Regions from separate parts of the Janthinobacterium sp. JC611 genome, predicted to be linked through region 1. Evidence: predicted binding sites of a transcription regulator. Region 1 holds the regulator's gene; the other holds the start of a gene.
The links. The regulator FliA, encoded in region 1, starts transcription of late flagellar genes. The targets are predictions, from matches to a motif close to CTAAAGTTTNNNNNNNNNNNGCCGNTA.
Positions count from the first base shown of each region.

Region 2: J0O65_RS06255 (DUF5610 domain-containing protein) is a predicted target of FliA. The motif match lies at 2,198-2,224, and genes of this name have one in related genera.

Region 1 covers NZ_JAFLJN010000081.1:22,223-25,611, forward strand. Annotated here, with positions in the region: gene flhF (flagellar biosynthesis GTPase FlhF) at 1-229, shown strand, start outside; gene J0O65_RS25505 (MinD/ParA family ATP-binding protein) at 222-1,085, shown strand; gene J0O65_RS25510 (RNA polymerase sigma factor FliA) at 1,133-1,864, shown strand; gene J0O65_RS25515 (flagellar motor protein) at 1,846-2,592, shown strand; gene motD (flagellar motor protein MotD) at 2,598-3,377, shown strand.
Region 2 covers NZ_JAFLJN010000005.1:69,644-73,032, reverse strand. Annotated here, with positions in the region: gene pyrF (orotidine-5'-phosphate decarboxylase) at 1-555, shown strand, start outside; gene sbcB (exodeoxyribonuclease I) at 700-2,148, opposite strand; gene J0O65_RS06255 (DUF5610 domain-containing protein) at 2,296-2,910, shown strand; gene J0O65_RS06250 (GGDEF domain-containing protein) at 2,912-3,389, opposite strand, start outside.

The sequences.
Region 1 (3,389 bases):
CAATGTGCTCGACGTGGTGATCCGCCAGAAACTGAACCTGTTTTATGTGTCGAACGGCCAGCGCGTGCCGGAAGACCTGTACCTGGCCGACCGCGGCTACCTGATCGACCGCGCCTTCAAGCTCAAGCGCGATGCGGCGGCCACGCAGTTTTCCGATGCCGAACTGCCGCTCTTGATGGCGCAGGCGGCCGCCCGCAACAATGAAGCGCGCGGGGTGCGCCTTGGCTAATTTCGATTTCGACCAGGCCGAAGGCCTGCGCCGCATGCTGGCCGGCCCGCAGCCGCGCGTCATGACATTTTTATCGGCCACGCCGCAGGATGACAAGGGCGCCATGCTGGTCAACCTGGGCGCCTCGCTGGTCTACGGCGGCAATGACGTGCTGCTGCTCGACGCCAGCGGCGGCGGCGATGGCGTGGCTGCGCGCCTGGGATTGGCGCACGGCGCCAGCCTGCGCGACGTGGCGCGCCAGCAGTGCGGCTTGAACCAGGTCATCCACCAGGTGCCGCAAGGCTTCGGCGTGGCCAGCCTGGGCGCGCGCAACCACCTGATGGACAGCATGGATTACGCTTCGGCCGACGAGTTGCGCCGCCTGGGCAAGACCTTCGACGTGCTGGCGCGCCAGAGCGGCATCGTGCTGGTCGACGGCGTCGTGGCCGACGAGGGCGATTGCTTCCCCGTGCCGCTGATGGCCTCTTCCGATATCGTCGTGCAGGTCTCGACCAGCGCCACCTCGATCAAGGCGGCGTACTGCCTGATCAAGCGCCTGAGCCAGGAACTGGGACGCCGTCCGTTCGGCATCCTCGTCACCGGCGCTTCCGAATCCGAGGCAAAAGTGGTTTACGATAATATGGCGCAGGCGGCAAGCCGCTACCTGGCCGTGAAGCTGACCTCGATGGGGTCGGTGCCTGCCGATGAATATCTGCACCGCGCGGCGCGCCTGGGCCGCAGCGTGGTCGATGCCTTTCCGCTGGCGGGAGCGTCGGTGGCGTTTCGCGGACTGGCCGAGCGGCTGGCTCGTTCGGCGGCGCCGGTGCTCGGCGGCACCTTGTACCAGACGGGGAGCCCGCATCAGTTCAGCGCCTGACACCCACCGCGGCACCAGATAAAAGATGAGAAAACAATAAGCAGCCTATGTACACGGTCAAAGGGAAATCGAACAAGGACTATTTGCTGACGGAGCACATTCCGCTGGTGAAGCGTCTGGCGCACCATATGAAGGCGAAATTACCGCCTTCGGTCGAGGTCGATGACCTGATCCAGGCCGGCATGATCGGCCTGCTCGATGCCATCAGCCGCTATGAAGAGACGCATGGCGCGCAGTTCGAGACGTATGCCGTGCTGCGCATCCGCGGCGCCATGCTCGATGAATTGCGCACCAGCGACTGGCTGCCGCGCAGCATGCGCCAGAACATGCGCAAGATCGAGGAAGCGATGAGCATCCTGCAGCAGCGCCTCGGCCATCCGCCGACGGAGTCGGAAGTGGCGAAACTGCTGAAAATGTCGCTGGCCGACTACCAGGAAATGCTGGGCGACGGCGGCGGCCACCAGCTGCTGTATTACGAAGATTTTCATGACCCGGACGGCAATGACAGCTTCCTCGACCGCCACTGCGTGGACGAGGACAGCGACCCCTTGCGCTCCCTGCTCGATACCGATTTCCGGCAATCCGTGATCGATGCCATCGACGCGCTGCCGCCACGCGAGAAAATACTCATGGGCCTGTATTACGAAGAAGAGCTGAACCTGAAGGAGATCGGCGCGGTGATGGGCGTGTCCGAATCGCGCGTCTCGCAGCTGCATACCCAGGCCGTCGCGCGCCTGCGCGCAACCTTGAGGGAGCTGGCGTGGACTGGTCCAGCGTAATCGGGCTGGCGCTGGCGCTGGCGGGCCTGCTGGTCGGCCAGGCACTGGAAGGCGGCAAGATGGCCTCATTGCTGCAGCCGGCCGCCTTTGCCATCGTCATCATCGGCACCTTCGGCGCCGTGCTGCTGCAAACGCGGCTGCGTACTTTTGTCCGCGGCCTGGAAATGCTGCGCTGGGTGTTCCTGCCGCCGCCCGACACGCGCGCCGCGCTGGCGCGCGACATCGGGCTATGGAGCCTGACGGCGCGCCGCGACGGCCCGCTGGCGCTCGAGCGCCTGATGGAAAACACGGCCGACCGCTTCAATGCCAAGGGCTTGCGCATGATCGTCGACGGCATCGCGCCCGACAAGCTGCGCCAGCTGCTCGACGTGGAAATCTCCGCCTATGAAATGGCCGAGCGGCAGGCCGTCAAGGTGTGGGAATCGGCGGCCGGCTATTCGCCCACCATCGGCATCCTGGGCGCCGTGCTGGGCCTGATCCACGTGATGGAAAACCTCACCGACCCGAGCAAACTGGGCAGCGGCATCGCCGTGGCCTTCGTTTCCACCATCTATGGCGTGGGCCTGGCCAACCTGCTGTTCCTGCCGGTGGCGAACAAGCTCAAGGCCATCGTCTCGCGCAGGGTGCTGCAGTATGAAATCACGGCCGCCGTGCTGTACGACATCGCCACGGGCGACCACACGCGCATCATCGAAGAGCGCGTTTCCAGCCTGCTGCACGAGCACTGACCATGATGCGGCGCGCGCGCAGGAAATATGACGAGGAAGCGGACAACCAGGACCGCTGGCTGATCTCGTACGCCGACTTCATCACCCTGCTGTTCGCCTTCTTCGTCGTCATGTATGCGATTTCACAAGTCAACGAAGGCAAATACCGCGTCTTCCAGAACGCCATCGGCCAGGCCTTCAGCCTGGAAAAGGGCGCGCCGCCCATCATCATGGAAGCGCCGCAAGCCATTCCGCTGCCGAATCCCGCCCTGAAACGCCGCACGGAAGCCATCCGCCGCGAGCGCGAACACATGACGCGCCTGGCGCAGGACCTCACATCCACGCTGGCGCCGCTGGTCAAGGAAGGCAAGGTGCGGGTGACGCAGACGAGCCGCGGCGTGAGCGTGGAAATCAATGCCAGCGTGCTGTTCGACCCGGGCGCGGCGCGTTTGACGGCGGAGTCGGACCAGGCCCTGCGCGCCGTCGCCGTGCTGCTCAAGGATGACACGCACGACGTGCAGGTGGAAGGGCATACGGACGTGCAGCCGATCAGCAATTCGAACTTTGCCTCGAACTGGGAATTGTCGGCCGCGCGCGCCAGCGCCGTGGTGCGCCTGTTCATCGCCAGCGGCGTCAAGGCGTCGCGCCTGACGGCCGTGGGCCACGCCGACAACATCCCAGTGGCGCCGAACGCCACGCCGGAAGGGCGCGCGCGCAACCGCAGGGTCGCCGTGACGATTCTCTCCGGCATCCCCGAAACGGTGACGGAAGTGCCGACGCCGCCCGTCGCACCGGCACCTGACTAGCGGGGGCTGACC
Region 2 (3,389 bases), on a different contig from region 1:
ATCCTCGACGCGAAACGGGGCGACATCGGCGCGACGGCCACGCAATACGCGCGCGAAGCGTTCGAGCGCTACGGCGCCGACGCCGTCACCGTCAACCCCTATATGGGCGAGGATTCGCTCGATCCCTACCTGGCGTGGAAAGACCGCGGCGTGATCATTCTGTGCCGCACCTCGAACCCGGGCGGCTCGGACCTGCAATTCCTGAATACGGACGGCGAACCGCTGTACCAGCGCGTGGCGCGCCTGGTGGCCGGGAAGTGGAATAAAAACGGCCAGTGCGCGCTCGTCGTCGGCGCCACCTTCCCTGAAGAACTGGCGCAAGTGCGCGCCATCGTCGGCGACATGCCGCTGCTGGTGCCCGGCATCGGCGCCCAGGGTGGCGACATCGCCGCCACCGTCGGCGCGGGCCAGACGGCGAACGGCATGGGCATGATGATCAGCTCGTCGCGCGCCATCATCTACGCCACGCCGCAAGCGGGCGAAGACTGGGCCGACGCGGCGCGCCGCGTGGCGATTGAAACGCGCGATGCGATCAACACCCATCGGTCGGTTTAAAAACGATATACAGTTAGCCTCACAGCGCCTAACAAAACCGTAGCGAGCGGAAGGGAGAGGTGGCCGAGAAGCGCAACCGTACTGGAGTACCGTGAGCATCGCAGGCCACCTATACCGACGCGCAGCAGGTTTGGTTAGGTGCGACTAATCGCGCTGTGGTGCAACGATCTCCGCGTAATCGTAGAGTTCTCCCAGAATTTCCTCGCCCCGCTCATCGACGGATTCCGACAGCACGTCGATTTCCGTAAACAGCATTTCGATGGTGCGGGCGCCGCCGTCGCCGTCGAACAGGCGGGCGGCGCGGTGCTGTTCCCAGCGCAGGCTTTCCGCTTCGCTCAGGGTTTGCGGGAAATTGCGGGCGCGGTAGCGGAACAGCAATTCCTGCAGGCGCTCGTCGGCAAACGAGGGGCGGGCCGTGGCCAGCCTGGCCGGCGTGTCGCGGCGCAGCGACTCGAGCAGGCGGCGGTCGTCGTTGCTGACGAAGCCGTTGTACAGATCCTCATCCACATCCAGGGCGACATTCGCGCCCGGGCGCTGGAACACTTCGGCCCAGATGGCATCCATGTTCGGCGCCGTGGCGGCCAGCCCGGCGTTGACCTTTGCCGCGTCCACGTCGATGCCCCACTGCGCGGCCATGGCCGGCGACAGGGTCTTTAAATTGCCCACCAGCATGGGTGACTTGTTCAGGTGCACGCTTTTCACGGGCAGGCGCGTCATGCCTTCCGGCATGGCGTCACTGCGTGTAAACAGGCGCGTGCGGATGGTGTCCGCGTCCAGGCTGAACAGTTCGCGCGGGTCGTAGGCGCAATCCCAGACGAGGATCTCGTTCTTGTTGCTCGGATGCGTGGCCAGCGGCCAGACGACGCCCAGGCAGCCCCGTTCGGCGGGAAACATGCCCGACACGTGCAGGAAAGGCTGGCGCTCGCTGGCGGCCAGGTGCATGCCCATCTCGCTGGCGACCCTGTCTTTCTTGTGCAGCGCCAGGCAAAACTCGAACAGTTTCGGCTGTTTCTGCTTGATCAGGCGCGCCAGGGCGATGGTGGCGCGCACGTCGGACAGCGCATCGTGCGCCGCTTCGTGGACCAGGCCATTGGCCTTGCTCAAGTGTTCCAGCTTGAAACTGGTCTGGCCATCGTCGCGCTTCGGCCATGCGATGCCTTCCGGGCGCAGCGCGTGCGTCATGCGCACCACGTCGAGGATATCCCAGCGGCCGCAATGGTTCTTCCATTCGCGCGCATACGGGTCGATCAGGTTGCGCCAGAACAGGAAGCGCGTGACTTCATCGTCGAAGCGGATGGTGTTGTAGCCCACGCCGATGGTGCCCGGCTCCGAAAAGGCCGCCTCGATGGTGGCGGCGAACTGGTGCTCGGGCACGCCCAACTGCAGGCATTGCTGCGGCGTGATGCCCGTGATCAGGCACGATTGCGGGTCGGGCAGGAAATCATTGGCAGGCTGGCAATACAGCATGATGGGTTCGCCGATCTCGTTGAGGTCGGCATCCGTGCGGATGGCGGCGAACTGGGCCGGTCGGTCGCGGCGCGGCTGGGCGCCAAAGGTTTCGTAGTCGTGCCAAAGAAAGGTCTGGTTAGTCATTGATGGTCGTTGCTTGATTGGTTATCCGGGCCCCTGAAAGCGGCCGCTGCTACAGTTTTCTGAAAACCTGCCGATACTACACGAGAGGATGGTCATCATCGCGTTTTCCGCATGGTGGCATACATTGCCCGTTCAAGGAGGTCTATCGTGTCAATTCCCATCGCCGCAAGCGGCAATTCCACCCCTTCCGTGACTTCCGTCAGTACGGGCGTTGCCGGCAAGGACGATAAAGTCCAGCAAAAGGACGGCGTCAACGCTGAAATGAGCGTTAACGACCGCACCAAGCTGCAATTGAACGCCTCCATCATGCAGGCCTCGCTGAACGTCTCGATCGGATCCGAGAACGAGCCGCTGGCGCTGCTGTACAAGACGGCCATCACCAACATCAATGAAGCGTTGAAGGGCCAGTACGGCGAGGACGCGATACAGAACGCGGCCTCGCAGGATAACAGCGCCGAAGCGACGGCGAGCCGCATTGTATCGCTGTCGACGGGATTTTTTGACGCCTTCAAGAAACAGAATCCCGGCCTGGACGACGATACCGCCCTGACCAAGTTCATGGACACCATCAGCGGCGGCATGGAAAAAGGCTTCAAGGAAGCGCGCGACATCCTCGGCGGCTTGAAAGTGCTGAATGGCGATATCGCCGGCAATATCGACAAGACGTATGCGCTGGTGCAGAAGGGCTATGCGGATTTCATCGCCGCGCACAGCAGCAAGAAGGATGATGCCGCCAAGCCGGCCGACAGCAAGGCCGCCTGAACTACAGCATGACCCTGTTGCGGCCGTTAGCCTTGGCCCGGTAAAGGGCCGCGTCGGCGGCGGCGATCAGCGCCTCGTCGTCCTGTCCGGCCGCCAGGCTGGCCACGCCGAAGGAACCCGTGATGTGCGGCAGCGCGCTGCGCATGTCGGCGAAGATGACGGCGTGCCGCATGCGCTCGCACAGGCGCTCGGCCACCCGCAGGGCCACGTGTTCGTTGGTATCGGGCAAGATCACCATCATTTCCTCGCCACCGTAGCGCACGGCAAAATCCGTCGGCCGCAGGGCCGCGCCCAGCACTTGCGCGGCGATGCGCAGCGCCTGGTCGCCCGCCTGGTGGCCGTGCGCGTCGTTGAAACGCTTGAAATGGTCGAGGTCTATCATTACCAGCGACAGCGGCTCGCCGCTGGCGTGGGCCGTGACGATCATGTTGGGCAGCAAGTCGGTGAGCCAGGCGCGGTTGTACAAGCCCGTCAGGCTG